DNA from 4 places in the Massilia sp. Soil_C_3 genome. Region 4 is predicted to be linked to each of the others. Evidence: predicted binding sites of a transcription regulator. Region 4 holds the regulator's gene; each other region holds the start of a gene.
What was found. Region 4 encodes sigma-54, which starts transcription at its own class of promoters, with help from an activator protein. Its sites were predicted from a motif close to TGGCANGNAANCTGCTTT; they were not measured.

Region 1 (4,909 bases), on a different contig from region 4:
GTCAGGGTGCCGCGCACGGCCCGCGCATTCTCGCGCGCCGCCCGCAGGCAGCTGGTGATCGACGACATATTGTCCGGATCGCGCACCATGAAGTCGATGACGTCCTTCTGCGTCAGCGCGCCGTACTTGGCCGAGAACTGCGATTCCAGTTCGGACACACCCAGCATGGTGCGCCAGCCCTGCTGCTCGGCGCGCTCCGATTGCGGCATCAGCGAATACTGGACGCGCACGTCGAGCATGCGCGCAGTGTTCTCCGCCCGTTCGGTATAGCGGGCCATCCAGTACAAATGATCTGCGGTGCGGCTCAACATGCTAATTCTCCAGTATCCAGGTGTCTTTCGTGCCGCCGCCCTGCGACGAGTTCACCACCAGCGACCCTTCCTGCAATGCGACGCGGGTGAGCCCGCCCGGCACCATCGACACGGTCTTGCCCGACAAGACGAAGGGGCGCAGGTCGATATGGCGCGGCGCGATGCCCGACTCGACATAGGTGGGGCAGGCCGACAACGCCAGCGTCGGCTGGGCGATATAGCCCTCCGGATTGGCCACCAGGCGCGCGCGGAACGCCTCGATCTCGGCCGCGGTCGAGGCCGGCCCGACCAGCATGCCGTAGCCGCCGGCGCCGTGCACTTCCTTGACCACCAGTTCCGGCAGCCTGGACAGGGTATAGGCGAGGTCTTCCTTCTTCCGGCACTGGTAGGTCGGCACGTTGTTGAGGATCGGCTTTTCGCCCAGGTAGAACTCGATCATGTCCGGCACATACGGGTAGATCGACTTGTCGTCGGCCACGCCGGTGCCGATGGCATTGGCCAGCGTCACCCGGCCGGCGCGCACCGCGTCGAGCAGGCCCGGCACGCCCAGCGTGGATTCGGGACGAAACGCGAGCGGATCGAGGTAGTCGTCGTCGATCCGCCGATAGATCACGTCGACCTGCTTCGGCCCGCGCGTGGTGCGCATGTAGACGGTGGCGCCGCTGACGTACAGGTCTTGCCCCTGCACCAGCGCCACGCCCATCTGCTGGGCCAGGAAGGCGTGCTCGAAATAGGCCGAGTTATGCATGCCGGGCGTGAGCACGACCACGGTCGGGTCCTGGCTGCCGTGCGGCGCCACGGTGCGCAGGTTGTCGAGCAGCAGGTCGGGATAATGCTCGACCGGCGCCACCCGGTTGCGCGCGAACAGCGCCGGGAACAGCCGCATCATCATCTTGCGGTTTTCCAGCATGTACGACACGCCCGACGGCACGCGCAGATTGTCTTCCAGGACGTAGAACTCGCCCTCGCCTGCGCGCACGATATCGACGCCGGCAATGTGGGCATAGATGTCGGACGGCAGCTTGACGCCCTGCATGGCGGGCCGGTACTGCGCATTGTTCAGGATCCGCTCCGGCGGAATGATGCCCGCCTTGAGGATCGTCTGGTCGTGATAGACGTCGTGCAGGAAGCGATTCAGGGCCGTTACGCGCTGGACCAGGCCGGCCTGCAGCCGGGTCCACTCCGCGGCGTTGATCACGCGCGGAATGATGTCGAACGGGATCAGCCGCTCCTTGCCGGCGTTATCGCCGTAGACGGCGAAGGTGATGCCCACCCGCTGGAAATTGAGTTCGGCTTCGGCCCGTTTCTGGTCGATCAGATGGGACGGCTGCTGTCCGAGCCAATTGGCGAACGCGCCATAGTGAGGCCGTACAGTTGCCGCATCGGAATACATTTCATTGTAAAAGTGTGGCATCGGTTCCTCCTGCCAAGAAGTGCTATCAAGAAACGTGCCAGCGGTGCGAGCGCATTTGATGGATGGATTATATTGCGGGTACAAATCATGCTTAAACACCCCTGAACTGCGCCAATTTTTTGCGCCTGAAAAACGCGCGGACATCGACCCGCGCCGCACCCGAAAGGCACTCTCCCATGGCCATCCGTATCGCGCTACACCACAAGACCAGCTATCGCTACGACCGGCTGGTAAAGCTGTCGCCGCATGAAGTGCGCCTGCGCCCGGCGCCCCATGCGCGCACCCCGATCCTGTCGTATTCGCTGACGGTGCAGCCGCAAGACCATTTCATCAACTGGCAACAAGACCCCTACGGCAATTACATCGGACGTTTCGTCTTCCCCGAAGCGACGGACATCCTCGAGTTCACGGTCGACCTGGTTGCGGACATGACCGTCATCAACCCCTTCGATTTCTTCATCGAGAGCTATGCCGAGACCTTTCCCTTTGCCTATCCAGCCGCGCTCAAGACCGAGCTGAGTCCCTACGTCCAGGCCGAAGCGCCCGGTCCGCGGCTTCTGGAATGGGTCGCCGCGATGCGCGCCGACCTGCTGGCCAAGCCCATGAGCACCAATGACTTCCTGGTGGCCATCAACCAGCGCCTGCAGCGCGACGTCGCTTACCTGCTGAGGATGGAGCCGGGGGTGCAGACGCCGGAAGACACGCTCGAAAAAGGCTCCGGCTCCTGCCGCGACACCGGCTGGCTGCTGGTGCAGATCCTGCGCGAGCTGGGCCTGGCGGCACGCTTCGTCTCCGGCTACCTGATCCAGCTGAGCGCCGACCAGGCCGCACTCGACGGCCCCAGCGGCCCGCTCGAAGACTTCACCGACCTGCATGCGTGGACCGAGGTGTACATCCCCGGCGCCGGCTGGATCGGGCTCGACCCGACTTCGGGCATGCTGGCCGGCGAAGGCCATATTCCGCTCGCCTGCACGGCGATGCCGTCGTCGGCCGCGCCGGTCACGGGCTTTTCGGACAAGGCCGAAGTCACCTTCGTCCATGAGATGAAGGTCACCCGCATCCATGAAGATCCGCGCGTGACCAAGCCCTATACCGAACAGGATTGGCAAGCCATCGACCGCCTGGGCCGGCAGGTCGATGCCGATCTGCAGGCCCAGGACGTGCGCCTGACCCAGGGGGGCGAACCCACTTTCGTCTCGATCGACGATATGGACGGGCCGGAATGGAATACCCTCGCCCACGGCGACAAGAAGCGCGAGCTGGCCGGCAACCTGATGCACCGGCTGAAGGAGCACTTCGCACCGGGCGGCATGCTCCATTACGGCCAGGGCAAATGGTATCCGGGCGAGCCGCTGCCGCGCTGGGCGCTCAATATCTTCTGGCGCGTCGACGGCCAGCCGATGTGGTCCGACCCCGAGCTGTTCTCGGACGAACACCTCGACGACGGCTATCGCAGCGAAGACGCCGGTCGCTTTACGGTGGAACTGGTCAAGACGCTCGGCCTGCCCGCAGGCAGCGCGATCGCGGCCTATGAAGACGTGCTGTTGCAGGCCCAGCGCGAGCAGGCGCTGCCGCGCAATCTGGACCCGCTGCAGGCCGACCTGAAGGCGCCGGAGGAACGGCGCCGGCTGGCGCGCCTGCTCGAGCGCGGCCTGGGCCAGGTGGCCGGCTACGTGCTGCCATTGCAGGCGAGGGAATACGATCCGGCCGTCATGCTGGGCACCAGCTGGCGCACCTCCCCCTGGCCGCTGCGGCGCGAAAACCTGTACCTGATCGAAGGCGACTCGCCGATCGGCCTGCGCCTGCCGCTGGCCACGCTGCCATGGGTGCTGCCCGAGGAACGCGATCCCGATTTCGACGTCGACCCGTTCGCGCCGCGCGCCGCGCTGCCGGCGGCGAAAAAAGACAAGCGCCCGGTGCTCGGCCTTGCCGCCGGCAAATCGGCGGACAAGGCCGGCAAGGCGGCCGCCCCGGCCGCCCCAACTGAGTCCGCGCCGCGCGACGTGATCCATACCGCGCTGTGCGTCGAAGTGCGCGGCGGGCGCCTGCACGTCTTCATGCCGCCGCAAAAACGCATCGAGGATTACCTGGCGCTGGTGGCGGCGGTCGAGGCCACGGCCGCCAGGCTCAAGATGAAGCTGCGGATCGAAGGCTATGCGCCGCCGCGCGACCCGCGCATCAAGCTGCTCAGCGTCACACCCGATCCGGGCGTCATCGAGGTCAACATCCATCCGGCGGCCACCTGGGACGAGCTGGTGCACAATATGACGACCCTGTACCAGGAAGCGCGCCTCACGCGCCTGGGCACCGAGAAATTCATGCACGACGGCCGCCATACCGGCACCGGCGGCGGCAACCACGCCACCCTGGGCGGCGCCACCGCCGAAGACAGCCCGATGCTGCGCCGCCCCGACCTGCTCAAGAGCCTGATCACCTACTGGCAAATCCATCCGGCCCTGTCCTACCTGTTCTCGGGCACCTTCATCGGGCCGACCAGCCAGGCGCCGCGGGTGGACGAGGCGCGCGACGACAACCTGTACGAGCTGGCGATCGCCTTCCAGCAGATGGACCAGGTACTGCCCACCATGCACCCGGGCGACAAGCCGTGGATGGTCGACCGCCTGCTGCGCAACCTGCTGGTCGACCTGACCGGCAATACGCACCGCGCCGAATTTTCGATCGACAAGCTGTATTCGCCGGATGGCCCCACCGGGCGCCTGGGACTGGTGGAATTCCGCGCCTTCGAGATGCCGCCCCACGAACGCATGAGCCTGTTGCAGATGCTGTTGCTGCGCGCGCTGGTGGCGCGCTTCTGGAAACAGCCCTGCCAGGCCAGGCTGGTGCACTGGGGCACCGCCCTGCACGACCGCTGGATGCTGCCGCATTTCGTGGCCCAGGATATCCGCGATGTCGCGCGCGACCTGCGCGCGGCCGGCTATGCCTTCGAAGACAGCTGGTTCGATCCCTTCATCGAGTTCCGCTTCCCGCGCTTCGGCAGTGTCGTCTACGAGGGCGTCGAGATGGAGTTGCGCCAGGCGATCGAGCCATGGAACGTGCTGGGCGAGGAAGTCTCGGCCGGGGGCACCGCGCGCTATGTCGATTCGTCGGTCGAGCGCATGCAGCTGCTGGTCACCGGCCTGACCGATGGCCGCCACGTGGTGGCCTGCAATGGCCGCCTGCTGCC
Region 2 (4,909 bases), on a different contig from region 4:
CAAATGCCACCATAAGCGTGAACTTCGGGGTCAGGTCTGACAATCGGACACGGGCTCTGCAGTCCTTAACCAAAGCGTGATTGTCTCGACTCTTCCAAGCTGTAATGATCTGCTTTAAGGCTGAGAACGTGTCCGATTGTCAGACCTGACCCCGGTGTTGCGAGAGCGGCGGTAGTTATGTGCGCCGTTCTCGCGCCGGATGATCTCGCTGCCAACCATCACCGCGTCGGCGGCGAAGCTGCCGACCCTACCCGTTGCGACGGCGCGGGACGCCGCGCTCGTACCATGCCGGCGCGCCGGGGACGAGCGCGGCGCGCACTTCGCGGCGCAGGGTGGTGGCGGGAATCGCGTCGGCGGCCAGCTGGCGGAGGCGCCGCACGTCGGCGTGCCGGCCGCGCGCGGCCAGCACGTCCAGGATGGCGTTCACGTCCTGCACATAGTTGTGGATCTCGGCCGGGATGCTGGGCGCGGCGGTGAAACGCTTGCGGCGCTCGCGGAAGGCGTCCATCAGGTAGTCGGCATGCTGGCGGATGTTTTCTTCCGGGTTCGGCATCAGGCGTTCGGCAAGTTCGGCGTCGCCGGCGGCGATCACCTGCGGCAGCACGACCCGGATGCACGAAGCGGCCAGCGCCGGCGCCACGGTTTCCAGTTGCAGGAACAGGTCGCGCGTGCGCACCGGCTGGTCGCGCGCATGGTCGATCGAGACCACGTCGAACAAGCCGTCGCGGTTGCCCTGGCCGGCCAGCAGCAGGGCGGCATTGCGCTCGCGCACCGCCTCGAGCGCCGCTTCCGCCGGCGGATGGGCCTCGGCCAGTACGGCCCAATCGGCGAGCGCATAGGAACGGCGTACACCGGCCAGCGACGGATCCTGTTCCAGCGCATGCTCGTGGAACCAGGTCAGCTCTTGCAGCGCGGCGTCGTACTGGCCCTGGTCGGCCAGTTCGCGCGCCGCCACCAGGCGTTCGATGGGGTTACTTACCTCGTCGCTCATGCACCCACCCACGGCAATCCCGCCTTGCACCAGCCGCCGAGCGTCTTGCGATGGCCTTCGCCATCCCTGTCGCCCTCGAAGCCTTCGAGGATGTCGAAGGCATTCGCATAACCGAGTTCGGTCGCCACGCGGGCGCTGTGGCGCGAGCGCACGCCCGAGCGGCACAGGAACAGCAGGATGTCATCCGGGTTTGCGACTTTTTCCAACTGGGCGCCGAAATCCGGATTCGGCACGCCGCCCGGATACGTCGCCCACTGTACCGCCGCATGCTGGGCGTCGGGGATGGCGACCCGGCCCACCCAGTCGCGTTCGGCATTGGTGCGCACGTCCACCAGTTTGACGTTCGGGCTGCTTCTAAGCAGCTCGAACGCCTCTTGCGGCGTCACCGCACCGGCATAGGGCTGGCCTGCGCCACGCTGGCGCGCCGCCTCGAGAATGTTTTCTGTCGTCATAATGTTCGGTCCGTTTTTGGGCATCCAAAGGCGCTGCACCACCGTGGATCAGTGTATCCTGCTCTTAAATGGTGCATCGACACGTGATTGCACTTGATTGGTGCATTCGGCATGCACTGTAAATCTTTCGACAAGCCTGCCGATCGACGCGATTTTATGGGTAAACTGGCCCGTCCCCCAAGAACGATTTGTGCATGCTCTCATGCAATTAACTGGGCACGTGGGGTGTCACCAAGTTGGCATGCTTCGTGCTTCAACATGATGCAAGTTGTCGGTTCTCATGGCCCGACTTCCTTTTTTCAATTAGGAGATTCCGAATGGCAAAGTCCGCCGCAGATGTAATGCAACTGGTCAAGGACAACGAAGTCAAATTCGTTGATTTACGCTTCGCCGATACCCGCGGCAAGGAACAGCACGTCACGGTCCCGGTGTCGCACTTCGACCTGGACAAATTCGAATCCGGCCACGCCTTCGACGGTTCGTCGATCGCCGGCTGGAAGGGTATCGAAGCCTCGGACATGCTCCTGCTGCCAGACCCGAACACCGCCAACCTCGACCCGTTCATGGAAGAGACCACGCTGTTCATGCAGTGCGACGTCATCGAACCGTCGGATGGCAAGGGCTACGACCGCGACCCGCGCTCGATCGCCAAGCGCGCCGAAGCCTACCTGAAATCGTCGGGCATCGGCGACACCGCCTACTTCGGCCCGGAACCGGAATTCTTCATCTTCGACTCGATCCGCTGGAAGATCGACATGTCGGGCTGCTTCGTCAAGATCGATTCGGACGAATCGTCGTGGGCGACCGACAAGGAAATCGAAGGCGGCAACAGCGGCCACCGTCCGACCGTCAAGGGCGGCTACTTCCCGGTGCCACCTGTCGATTCGTTCCAGGACATGCGCTCGGAAATGTCGTTGATCCTCGAATCGATGGGCATCCCGGTCGAAGTGCACCACCACGAAGTGGCGGGCGCCGGCCAGAATGAAATCGGCACCAAGTTCTCGACCCTGGTCGAGCGCGCCGACTGGACCCAGAACATGAAATACGTGATCTGGAACGTCGCCCACAGCTATGGCAAGACCGCAACCTTCATGCCGAAGCCGATCAACGGCGACAACGGCTCGGGCATGCACGTGCACCAGTCGATCTGGAAAGACGGCAAGAACCTGTTCGCTGGCGACGGCTATGCCGGCCTGTCGGAAACCGCACTGTTCTACATCGGCGGCATCATCAAGCACGCGCGCGCCCTGAACGCGATCACCAACCCGGGCACGAACTCGTACAAGCGCCTGGTGCCTGGCTACGAAGCCCCGGTCAAGCTGGCCTATTCGGCACGTAACCGTTCGGCCTCGATCCGCATCCCGCACGTGGCGAACCCGAAAGGCCGCCGCATCGAGACCCGCTTCCCGGACCCACTGGCCAACGTCTACCTGTGCTTCGCTGCGCTGCTGATGGCCGGCCTGGACGGCATCCAGAACAAGATCCACCCGGGCGAAGCCGCCACCAAGGACCTGTACCACCTGCCGCCGGAAGAAGACAAGCTGATCCCGACCGTGTGCGCCTCGCTCGAAGAAGCGCTGGAAGCCCTGGACAAGGACCGCGAGTTCCTGACCCGCGGCGGCGTGTTCAGCGACAGCATGATCGATGCCTACATCGAGCTGAAGATGAACGAAGTGCAGCGTCTGCGCATGACCCCGCACCCAGCCGAATTCGACATGTACTATTCGTCGTAATCACTTGGCAAGCTGTTGTGCCTGCGCATCGCCAGCCTTGACGGCGATGCCATGAAACGCGGGGAAAGCGATGGCTTTCCCCGCGTTTTTTGTTGCTTCGGGTATAGTCGGGCGCGACTACAATGCATCTTTCCGCCGATGCAAGCTACCGAGTGATAGGAATGACAAACATCGTTTTTCACGGCGCCGTGGCCATGTTCGCCCTGCTGTTGTGCACCTCGGCCCAGGCCCAGATCTATCGTTGTACGGACGCCAACGGCCGCCCGCTGTACACCGACGTCAAGGTCGGCAAGTGCCAGCTGATCGATACCGGCTACAGTTCGCCGCCGGCGGCATCAAAGCCGATCCCGGCCCCGCGTTCGTCGGGCGGATCGGATTCGGCCAGCGCGCCGGCCCCGGCCGCCAGCAGCACGCCGTCCAGCTTCCCGCGCGTGGACAATGTGGTGCAGCGCGCGCGCGACGACGAGCGGCGCGAGATCCTGGGCGACGAATTGCGCATCGAGGAGCGCAAGCTGCTCGAGCTCAAAAAAGTGTTCAACAACGGCGAGCCCGAGCGCCAGGGCAATGAGCGTAATTACGCCAAGTACCAGGAGCGGGTGGTGACGATGCGCGACGAGATCAACCGTACTGAACGCAATATCGAGGCGCTGCGGCGCGAGATCGGCAATATCAGATGACCCTGCCACCCATGAACGACGTTCCCGCTTTTGATGCGGGCGATCCGGCGCGCTACGCCGGCCTCGACCTGCTGGCCTCGGCCGTGCTGCTGACCGGCGCCGAGGGCGAAGTGCTGTATGCGAACGCCGCCGCCGAGAACCTGATGGAGCTGTCGCTCAAGTCGCTGCAGCGCCATCGCCTGCCCGAATTGTTCCAGAATGGCGCCGAGCTGGCCGCCCTGATCGGCCAGGCGCTGGCCCACCAGTACGCCGACCTGCGCCAGGACCTGACCCTGCAGCGCAATAACCGCGAGCCGCTGCACGTGAACAGCATCGTCAGCGCGCTGGGCGACGGCACCCTCCTGATCGAGCTGCGCGAGAACGTGCAGCAGTTGAAGCTCGACCGCGAGGAGCGCATCCTCGACCAGAGCCAGGCCAACAAGGAACTCATCCGCAACCTGGCGCACGAGATCAAGAACCCGCTGGGCGGCATCCGCGGCGCGGCCCAGCTGCTGGAACTCGAGCTGCCGCCGCACCACCTGCTCGAGCTGCAGGAATACACGCAGGTGATCATCAAGGAAGCCGACCGCCTGCAGACCCTGGTCGACCGCCTGCTGGCGCCGCACAGGAAGCCCCATATTGTTGGCGACGTCAATATCCACGAAGTGTGCGAGCGGGTGCGCAGCCTGATCCTGGCCGAATTCCCGCAAGGCCTGACGATCAAGCGCGACTACGACGCCTCGATCCCGGAATTCCGCGGCGATTTCGAGCAGCTGATCCAGGTGGTGCTGAACATCGCCCACAACGCCGCCCAGGCGCTCTCCGGCCGCATGGCGCGGGGCGACGCGGAGATTGTTTTACGCACCCGCGTGGCGCGCCAGGTCACTTTGGCGAAGGTCCGTTACGGGCTGGCATTAGACTTGCATATCATCGACAATGGACCGGGCATCGCGCCCGATATCCGCGACCGCATTTTCTATCCGCTCGTATCCGGGCGTGACGGCGGGAGCGGCCTCGGGCTGACGCTGGCGCAAACCTTCGTGCAGCAGCACCTGGGGGTGATCGAGTGCGAAAGCC
Region 3 (4,909 bases), on a different contig from region 4:
GCACGATGCGTCGGTAGGAATTCACATACGGCGCGACGATCGCCATTGCCGACGGCATATAGCGCTGCAGGCCGCCGATGTACTGCTGGAACAGCGCCGAGGGAGAGCCGTCGTCGTTGCTGAAGATGTTCTTGCCGCTCTCGGCATCGACCACGCTCTGGTGCACATGCATCGCCGAACCCGGCTCTCCCGCCATCGGCTTGGCCATGAAGGTGGCGTACATATCGTGCTTGAGCGCCGCCTCGCGCAGGGTTCGCTTGAAATAGAAGACCTTGTCGGCCAGGCCCAGCGGCTCGCCGTGCTGGAAGTTGATCTCCATCTGGCCGGCGCCGATCTCGTGGATCAGGGTGTCGACGTCGAGATTCATCATCTCGCAGTAATCGTAGATGTCCTCGAACAGCGGATCGAATTCGTTGACGGCGTCGATGCTGTACACCTGGCGGCTGGTCTCGGCGCGGCCGCTGCGGCCGATAGGCGCCGCCAGCGGCAGGTCGGGGTCGATGTTCTTGGCAGTGAGATAGAACTCGAGTTCGGGCGCCACCACCGGCTTCCAGCCACGCTGCTCATACAGCTTGAGCACGCGCCGCAGCACGCTGCGCGGGGCGAAGTCGACCAGCTTGCCATCGGCGTAGTAACAGTCGTGAATCACTTGCGCGGTGGGATCGGCAGCCCACGGCACCATGGTGATGGTGGTCGGGTCGGCCTTGAGAATCATGTCGCGGTCGATGCTCGAGATGGCGCGCTCGTAGGCAGCGTCACGTTCGGGCGTGTTGCCGGTGACGGTCATGCCCAGCACGACTTCGGGCAGGCGCATGCCGCGGTCATCGGTGAATTTCACGCGCGGGAGGATCTTGCCACGAGCCACCCCGGTCAGGTCGGGGACCAGACATTCGATCTCGGTGACCCGCTTGGCGTCGAGCCACTCTTCCATATCGGTATAGCTGAAGTTATCGCGAATTGCCATGTAGTTGCCTCACTGTCGTTGAAGGGTGCAGAAGGCAGGAGAGTCGGAGAGCCTCGGTCTCGCCCCCTTGGCAGAGGCGCTCATACGGCGCTCCGGCGCCGTTCGTAATTCTCGCAGCGTCGTTCGTGATACTCGCGGCACGCCTGGCCGAAGGCCCCGAACATCTTCATCGAATACGGATTGTGCTGGATGCGCCACTCGGGATGCCACTGCACGGCCAAGGTGAAACCGGGCGCGTTCGACACGGTAAACGCCTCCACCAGACCGTCTTCCGCCAGAGCTTCGACCGTCAGGCCGGGCGCCAGTTCGTTCACGCCCTGCCCGTGCAGCGAATTGACGGGGATCTCGGGCACGCCCAGGATGCGCTCCAGCAAGCCGCCGGGGCACAGGCTGACGTTGTGGGCGTCGCCGTACTGCTCATCCATGCCCAACTCGGCTTTCTCGCGGTGGTCGAACTTGCCGGCGACGGTCTGCACCGCCTGGTGCAGGCTGCCGCCCAGCGCCACGTTCATCTCCTGGAAGCCGCGGCAGATCGCGATGATCGGCACACCGCGCCGCACCGCCTCACGGATCAGCGGCAAGGTGGTCTGGTCGCGCGCCGGATCCTGGGGCAGCGAGGGATCGAGCACTTCCTCAGAGTAATAACTGGGATGCACATTCGATGCCGAACCGGTCAGCATGATGCCGTCGATGGTGCCGAACATGGTGTCCAGGTCCAGCGACGCGCCGAGCGACGGCAGGATCAGGGACGCGCAATCGGCGCCGAGGGTGACGGCGTCGACATACTTGTGCTGGGCCGCGTGATACGGGTGCTCGCCGAAATCTCGCGTGCATGCGGGAACGATGACGATGGGGCGCATGGGTTCTACCTTGTGTTAAGCGCACGAGACCGAAACAACCGGATCCAGCGCGGGGGCCTTTAATCCAGATCAAACACAACGCCAGCGGGGCGTTTCTCCTGCCGATCTGCTAATAAAAATGCGATTCCATGTCAAAAGCTTAACGGACATCGGCGAGCCCTGCCCACACGTTACGGGCCGTCACGAAACGTTCTTAGATCAATGTGAACGGGAAAAAAACAGGCAGACAAAGTCCCTACACCATTTGGTGGTGTCGGGCAAAGTTACATACAGTTGGTAAAAATTCCATGCGTTTTGGGTAAGCCTTTGATTTTAATCAAACGCTCAACAGTGGCACGCGACTTGCATAGTGCCCCATGCTTCATATCGAAGCGACGTGTTACTCGAAATCAAACCAAAACGGAGGGTAATCATGAAAGTCCTGAAAAAAATGCTTGCTGTTGCAACCTTGGGGATGTGCGCAGCTGGTAGCGCCAACGCGGAAATGATTTCCGATTATTACAACCCGATCGACGTACGAATTACGACCAACAATCCATTTTCGTACACCCACGACATGACAGGCTTCGGCCTGCCAGGTCCGACGGTCAATTGGGCCTCGCTGGTCGTCGACCTGTACGACCTGACCGATCCGTTCTCCATCGTGCGCGAATCGGTGACGCTGTCGTTCAACAATCTCACGTCGCACACGATTCACAACGTTTCGTTCTTCGGGCAGAACTACGTCTTCGATGTCGCGACCTTGTTGCAGGCCACGGGCGTCGTGGACGTGTCGATCAGCGTGGGCTGCACCCCCTTCATCTTTACCTGTCTCCAGCAGGACGTCTGGTTCGACGACTCGCGGCTGACGGCCGACATCACCAGGCCGGTGGTCAGCGAAGTGCCTGAACCGGCTACCCTGCTCACGCTCGGCGCCGGCATGCTGGGTGTGGCTGCCACCCGCCGTCGCAGGCAGCGCAAGGATTGACCAGCCCCTGCCATGGTCGGCGACGACGTCGCCAACCTGGCTTGAAGGACCTGCCGCGGGCGGCGCCGCGGCAGGTCCTGCTCGCCTGCAGGCGCAGGTCGAGCGCGTGGAAGGCAAGCCTTCACGCTACTTCTTGTATTCGTCGTACTTGCGCATATCGCCGCGCACAAGTTCGGCAGGATACTTGGCGCGGTTGAGCACCATCTTCTCTTCCACCGCCTGGAACAGGTCGACGTCCAGCTTGTCGGCCAGCCGCACCAGGTACACCAGCACGTCGGCCATCTCGTGGCGCACCTCGTTCAGCTTGCCGGCGCCGAGTTCGTCGGCGCGGCCCGACTGCAGCCACTGGAAATGCTCCAGCAACTCGGCCGCCTCGACGGAGAGGGCCGAGGCGAGGTTCTTGGGTGTGTGGAACTGGTCCCAGTCGCGCTCGTCGACGAAGGTACGGACGATGGCGCGCAGGCGCGCGAGATCACTGTCCGCGGCGTTCGTCACGCACGTCTCCGCCGTCCAGGTAGCCGTTGAGTACGCGCTCGAGCTTCGGCGCGATCTCGTCGAAGCTGCTGACCGTGATGCCCAGGTCACGCAGCAGGCCGTCGTGCACGCCATACACCCAGCTGTGGATGGTCAGCGGCTGGCCGCGTTCCCAGGCGTCGCGCACGATGGTGGTGTGGGCGGTGTTCATGACCTGTTCGGCCACGTTCAGTTCGACCAGGCGGTTGGTGGCGGCGCGGCCGGCCACGTTGCCCAGGTATTTTCCGTGCTTCTCGCGCACGTCGCGCACGTGGCCGAGCCAGTTGTCGGCCAGGCCGACGCGGATGTCTGTCAGCGCCGCATGCACGCCCGAGCAGCCGTAGTGGCCGCAGATGATGATGTGCTTGACCTTGAGTACGTCGATCGCGAACTGCAGCACCGACAGGCAGTTCAGGTCGGAGTGCACGACCACATTGGCGATGTTCCGGTGCACGAACAGCTCGCCCGGCGCCATGCCCAGCAGCTCGTTGGCCGGCACGCGGCTGTCCGAGCAGCCAATCCACAGGTATTCGGGCGCCTGCTGGTCTTGCAGCGCCTTGAAGAAGTTCGGGTCTTCGGCCACCATCGAGGCGGCCCAGGTGCGATTCCGCTCAAACAGCTCCGCCGCGGTCAGTCCCTTGGTCTTGTACTTGTCCATCGTGATTCCTTATATTGTCGTGTTGCCGTCGGGCGGGAGGCTTCCCGTTCGACGTTGCCGGGCCCATCTTGTGCGGACGTTTCGGCGGTGCTCCTCAAAATACGTGAAGTGTAACAGCGTTGCGTGGCGGCTGGCTGCGGCCGGACCAGGCGAAAAAAAACCGCCGGGGGCATGTGCCCGCCGGCGGTTGAGTACAACAGCTTATTCGAAGAAGTCCTTGACCTTGTCCATCCAGCCCTTGCTTTGCGGGCTGTGCTTGGCGCCGCCTTCGGACGTCAGGCGGTCGAACTCGCGCAGCAGTTCCTTCTGCTTGTCGGTGAGCTTGACCGGGGTCTCGACCACCACGTGGCAGAACAAATCGCCGGTATAGCCCGAGCGCACGTTCTTGATGCCCTTGCCCTTCAGGCGGAAGGTCTTGCCGGTCTGGGTGCCTTCGGGCACCGTGAACGACACCTTGCCGGTAAGCGTCGGCACCTCGATTTCGCCGCCCAGGGCTGCCTTGGAAAACGAGATCGGCATTTCGCAATGCAGGTCGTCGCCTTCGCGCTGGAACACCGCGTGCTGCTTGATGTGGATCTCCACATACAGGTCGCCCGGCGGCCCGCCGTTGGTGCCCGGCTCGCCATTGCCCGACGAGCGGATGCGCATGCCATTGTCGATGCCGGCCGGGATCTTCACTTCCAGCGTCTTGTTACGCTTGATGCGTCCGGCGCCGCCGCAGGCCGCGCACGGCTCGGGGATGATCTTGCCGCTGCCATGGCATTTCGGGCAGGTCTGCTGGATGCTGAAGAAGCCCTGCTGCATGCGCACCTGGCCGTGGCCGGCGCAGGTGGTGCAGGTGACGGGCTGGGTGCCCGGCTTGGCGCCGCTGCCGTGGCAGGTGTCGCACTTGTCCCAGCTCGGCACGCGGATCGTGGTGTCGAAGCCGTGGGCCGCCTGTTCCAGCG
Region 4 (4,909 bases):
GCGCCTTGTGTGCGAACGGTGTTGCGTCGCCTTCGAGCGATCCCATGATCGCAGCCACCGACGCCGCGCCGAAATGCGCATCGATGCTCTTGCGCCGGACCTGCAATTCGCTTGCCCCCGCCATCGCAGCAAACGGCGCCGCGAAGGCGCGGATCGCCGCCGGCAAGCCGGCGCCTTGCGTGGACGCGATCAATGCCTGCAGGGCCGGCAGCTCGTCGCTTGGCACGAACACGTCGGCCAGCCCGATATACAGCGCGTCGGCGGCGCCGATCGTCAGCCCGGTCAGGCCCAGGTAGTTGCCGAGCTGTCCCGGCGCATGCGACAGGAAGTGGCTGCCGCCGACGTCGGGGAACAGGCCGATGTTCACCTCGGGCATGGCCATTTTCGTGCGCTCGGTCACGATGCGCAGGCCGCAGTCCGGGCCGCCCTGGGCGATGCCCATGCCGCCGCCCATCACGACGCCATCCATGATGGCGATGTAAGGCTTCGGATAAAAATGGATCAGGTGGTTCAGCGCGTATTCTTCGGTGAAGAAATCCTCGAGCAGCGCGCTGCCGCCCATCGGCCCCGCATGCCCGACCTCATGGAAGAAACGGATGTCGCCGCCCGCGCACAAGGCCTTCTCGCTGCTGCTGGTCAGTACGACCGCTTCGACCTGCCCGTCATGCCGCCAGGCGCGCAGCACGTCGGTCAGCGCGCGCACCATCTCGAGCGACAGCGAATTGAGCGCCTTCGGGCGGTCCAGGGTAATGATGCCGGTGCGGTTGGCGATGCGGGTCAGGACGTGGTCGGTCATGGCGTAATCCGTAATGGAGAGACATGCATTTTACCGAACACATAGATGCGCGTAATACCGGGGAGGCTGGATGCAAAAAGGGCGTCCCCTCAGACGCCCTTAGCTAGTGTGAGCCCTGCGCCTGATCAGGCGACAGCAGCGTCTTCGCCGCCGTTATCCGGCATGCGTTTGATCGACGTACGGCTATGGTCTTTCAGTTGCTGCTTGTGTTTGAGGATCTGTCGGTCCAGCTTATCCATCAGCGTATCGATCGCGGCGTACAGGTCTTGTGCGACGCTGGCCACGTGCAGGGTCTTTCCCGACACCTGGACGTTGATCTCTGCTTTTTGCCTTTTTTCTTTTTCAGTGAGGTTGTCGACGGCTAGGAAGACGTGGGTGTCGATCACCTGGTCGAAATGGCGAATGATGCGCTCGAGCTTATTCTGAACGTATTCACGGATGGCGGGGGTTACTTCGAGATGATGGCCACTGATTGTGAGGTTCATACACACTCCTTTGAAAATTTTGCACCGTGTGGACCACATCGACGCGACAAGGCACGATGTCTGTGGACGGCGCAGTTACAAGGACTTGCGGAGGCTTACAGGGGGTATCTTGAGGGCTTCACGGTATTTTGCAACCGTGCGGCGCGCGATGACCATGCCTTGTTCCCCGAGCATCTCCGCGATCTTGCTATCGGATAAAGGGTTCCTAGGGTCTTCTGCTCCTGTCAATTGTGCAATGAGCGCACGGATTGCCGTCGAGGATGCTTCGCCTCCCGCCTCGGTGGCAACGTGGCTGCCGAAGAAATACTTCAACTCAAACATGCCGTGCGGGGTCAGCATGTATTTCTGCGTTGTGACACGAGAAATTGTGCTCTCGTGTAGGCCTAGTGTATCAGCTATCTCACGTAAAACAAGGGGCCGCATGGCAACCGCGCCATGGGAGAAAAAGTTGCGCTGGCGCTCGACGATCGCCTCCGCCACGCGCAGGATGGTGTCGAAACGCTGGCGCATATTCTTGATGAGCCACTTCGCTTCCTGCAGCTGCGCGCCCATCTGCGCCTCGCTCTTGCCCTGCTTGAGGAGGCTCGCGTACAGGCTGTTTACGCGCAGGCGCGGCATCACGTCCGGATTCAATGTGACAGCCCAGCCGCTCTTGGAACGGCGCACGATCACGTCAGGCACCACGTAGTCCGACACGTTCGAGGCGAACGCCGCGCCCGGATGCGGATTGCATTGGCGCACCACGGCCTGCACCTCGCGCAAGTCTTCGTCGTCGCAGTCGAGCGCTTTTTTCAGCTTGCTGTATTCGCGCTGGGCGAACCAGCTCAGGTAACCCTCGACGATGGTCAGGGCCATGCGCCGCGTGACCATCGGCACACCCGGCATGCGCCGGATCTGCAGCGCCAGGCACTCGGCCGCGCTGCGCGCGCCGACGCCCACCGGGTCCATGCTCTGCACCAGCGCAAGCGCGCAGCGCAGCTCGTCGATCTCGATGTCGAGTTCTTCGGGCAGCCGCGCATGGATCTCGTCGAGCGGTTCTTCGAGGTAGCCGTTGTCGTCCAGCGCATCGATCACCAGCTCGGCCAGCGCACGGTCGCGCGCCGACAGGGTGGCTTCGCGCACCTGTTCCATCAGGTGTTCGCGCAGGGTGATGGCGCAGGCTTCCAGCTGCGGGCGGCCGTCCTCGTCCTCGCCACCGCCGCCTGAAGATGATCCTCCGCCTTCGCCCCAGTCGGCGTCGCTGCGCTCGCCCTCGGCGCCGCCCTCGAAACCCTCGCCTTCCTTGGCCACAGCCCCATCCCCTTCGGCCTGCTGGCCGGGCGCCGGCGGCGCCTCGCCGATGGCCGGTGCGTTGTTGATGGCGCCATCGGCCAGCAAACGCACCGATCGGTCGAGCGGATCGTCGAGCCGCTCGAGCAAGGGGTTATCGCCCAGTATCTGCTCGATCTCCTGGTGCAGCTCGAGCGTCGACAGTTGCAGCAACCGGATCGACTGCTGCAGTTGCGGCGTAAGCGCGAGGTGCTGCGAAGTGCGAAGTTGCAGGGACTGTTTCATCTAGGCGTGGCTCACATGCGGAAGTGTTCACCCAGGTACACGCGGCGCACCGACTCGTCCGCGATGATGTCGTCAGGGCGGCCGGAGGCAAGCACCGCGCCCTGGTTGATGATGTAGGCGCGGTCACAGATGCCGAGCGTCTCGCGCACGTTGTGGTCGGTGATCAGGACACCGATCCGGCGCTCCTTCAGGAAGCGCACGATGCGCTGGATCTCGATCACGGCGATCGGGTCGACGCCGGCGAACGGTTCGTCGAGCAGCACGAAGCGCGGATTGGTCGCCAGCGCGCGCGCGATCTCCACGCGGCGGCGTTCGCCGCCCGACAGCGACAGCGCCGGATTCTCGCGCAGCTTCTCGATCTGCAGGTCGGCCAGCAAGGTGTCGAGGCGCTCGTTGATCTGGTCTTTCGACAGCGGCTTGCCGTTGTCCTTCTGCAGCTCGAGCACGGCGCGGATGTTATCTTCCACCGTCAGCTTGCGAAATACCGAGGCCTCTTGCGGCAGGTAGGACAGGCCCAATACGGCGCGGCGGTGGATCGGCAGGCTGGTGATGTCGGTGCCGTTGATGTCGATCGACCCGGCGTCCGACGGCACCAGGCCGACGATCATGTAGAACGAGGTCGTCTTGCCGGCGCCGTTCGGGCCCAGCAAGCCGACCACTTCACCGCATTCGACCTGCAGCGACACGTCGCGCACCACCAGGCGCTTGCCATAGCTTTTCTGCAGGCCTTTGACGACCAGGGTGCTGCAATCGCCCAGATCCATCGGAATCGCCGTCATTGGGCGGCTCCCGCAGGCGTACGTTTCGGCGACAGGATCAGGGTGCCGCGGCCGCCCCCAACCTTGCTCTGGCCGCTGACATCGTTGCGCACGGTGGCCACTTCCTTGCGGCTGTCATACGAGATGAAAGGGCCGGTGACCTGGTTGCTCAGTTGATCGTTTTCCAGTTCCTTGATGAGGGCATTCGAGTACAGGCGCACCAGCTCGGCGCGCTCGTCGTACTCGATGCGCTCGGCCTGGCCCTCGACCCACAGGTTGGGACCGCCGTCGCGCTTCTGGCGGAACGTAGTGAGCTTGCCGTTGTTGGCGGTGAGTGTCACCGTCATATAGCCTTCGGGCGTTTCCCTGACCACGGCGCGGTCGGCCTTGAGCAACAGCGTACCGCGGGTGAGAATCACGTTACCGGTAAGGGTGCGCACGCCGTTGACCCCGTCGAGATCGGCGGAATCGTATTCGACCTGCGCGGGCTTGAGCGAGTCGGCACGTTCGGCGGCTGCCGTCAGCGACAGCAGGGAAAGGAGTACGGCGGCAAATAATTTTTTCATGATAAGGAATGCTGGTCCTGGGTTATCACGCGGCGCAGGGCTTACTGGCGCGGTCGTGGCGGATAGACGATCTGGCCGCGGCTGGACATGTGCACTTGCTGGGTGGCGTTGTTGGCGACCATGCCGGTGCCTTTCACGCTCGAAGCCCCAAGCTTCAGGTCAACCGGGAGGTCGGTCTTGACGATCTCTTCGTCGGGGAGCACGGTCAGCGCCTGGCTACGCAAGTGCAACGACTCGCTCTGCGCCGTCTTCGGGCGCTGCAGGTCGACGTCGCCCATCAGTTCGACCCGGTGCTCTTCGTGGAACACCTGGGCTTTCTTGGCGACCACCGTCATTGGCGGGCGGCCCGGCTCGACGCCGCGCAGCAGCGGCTGGTCGACGTGCGAGACGTCGCCGAGCGGGATGTGGGCCAGGTGCTTGCCCGACAACACATAGCTCGGCTGGCCATTCTCGGTCATGCGCACGAACGAGAAATTCTCGACGATGTAGTCCGGTTCGTCCGGCGGCCCGCCCAGCTGGGCGTCGATGTCGGACGCCTGCATCAGTTGCAGCAGCCAGAAGCTGCCGAAGGCGAAGAAGGTGCCGATCACGATCATCGCCAGGAGATTCCAGCGATGCGCGGTACGCTTGTTTTGGACGATGGTGGCCATGGTGCGTGGCCTCAGGCGAAGTACGGCGCGAGCGCCTGCTCGTAGGTGCCCTGGGCGCGCATCACGAGATCGCACACTTCGCGCACCGCGCCGCGGCCGC

Region 1: the regulator sigma-54 is predicted to act here: its motif matches at 1,748-1,765, upstream of AC3A6F_RS22755 (circularly permuted type 2 ATP-grasp protein).
Region 2: the regulator sigma-54 is predicted to act here: its motif matches at 1,681-1,698, upstream of glnA (type I glutamate--ammonia ligase).
Region 3: the regulator sigma-54 is predicted to act here: its motif matches at 2,156-2,173, upstream of AC3A6F_RS13685 (PEP-CTERM sorting domain-containing protein).

Annotation. Positions count from the first base shown of each region.
Region 1 covers NZ_JBDGJG010000012.1:99,666-104,574, reverse strand. Annotated here, with positions in the region: gene AC3A6F_RS22760 (alpha-E domain-containing protein) at 1-311, opposite strand, end outside; gene AC3A6F_RS22755 (circularly permuted type 2 ATP-grasp protein) at 313-1,725, opposite strand; gene AC3A6F_RS22750 (transglutaminase family protein) at 1,902-4,909, shown strand, end outside.
Region 2 covers NZ_JBDGJG010000001.1:472,318-477,226, forward strand. Annotated here, with positions in the region: gene AC3A6F_RS02165 (hypothetical protein) at 248-991, opposite strand; gene AC3A6F_RS02170 (rhodanese-like domain-containing protein) at 988-1,443, opposite strand; gene glnA (type I glutamate--ammonia ligase) at 1,761-3,176, shown strand; gene AC3A6F_RS02180 (DUF4124 domain-containing protein) at 3,338-3,853, shown strand; gene glnL (nitrogen regulation protein NR(II)) at 3,865-4,909, shown strand, end outside.
Region 3 covers NZ_JBDGJG010000006.1:161,806-166,714, reverse strand. Annotated here, with positions in the region: gene AC3A6F_RS13695 (glutamine synthetase family protein) at 1-964, opposite strand, end outside; gene AC3A6F_RS13690 (gamma-glutamyl-gamma-aminobutyrate hydrolase family protein) at 1,045-1,824, opposite strand; gene AC3A6F_RS13685 (PEP-CTERM sorting domain-containing protein) at 2,237-2,791, shown strand; gene AC3A6F_RS13680 (nucleotide pyrophosphohydrolase) at 2,918-3,286, opposite strand; gene can (carbonate dehydratase) at 3,264-3,962, opposite strand; gene dnaJ (molecular chaperone DnaJ) at 4,164-4,909, opposite strand, start outside.
Region 4 covers NZ_JBDGJG010000013.1:102,410-107,318, forward strand. Annotated here, with positions in the region: gene AC3A6F_RS23515 (enoyl-CoA hydratase/isomerase family protein) at 1-796, opposite strand, end outside; gene hpf (ribosome hibernation-promoting factor, HPF/YfiA family) at 922-1,281, opposite strand; gene AC3A6F_RS23525 (RNA polymerase factor sigma-54) at 1,357-2,835, opposite strand; gene lptB (LPS export ABC transporter ATP-binding protein) at 2,847-3,614, opposite strand; gene lptA (lipopolysaccharide transport periplasmic protein LptA) at 3,611-4,159, opposite strand; gene lptC (LPS export ABC transporter periplasmic protein LptC) at 4,201-4,809, opposite strand; gene AC3A6F_RS23545 (KdsC family phosphatase) at 4,821-4,909, opposite strand, start outside.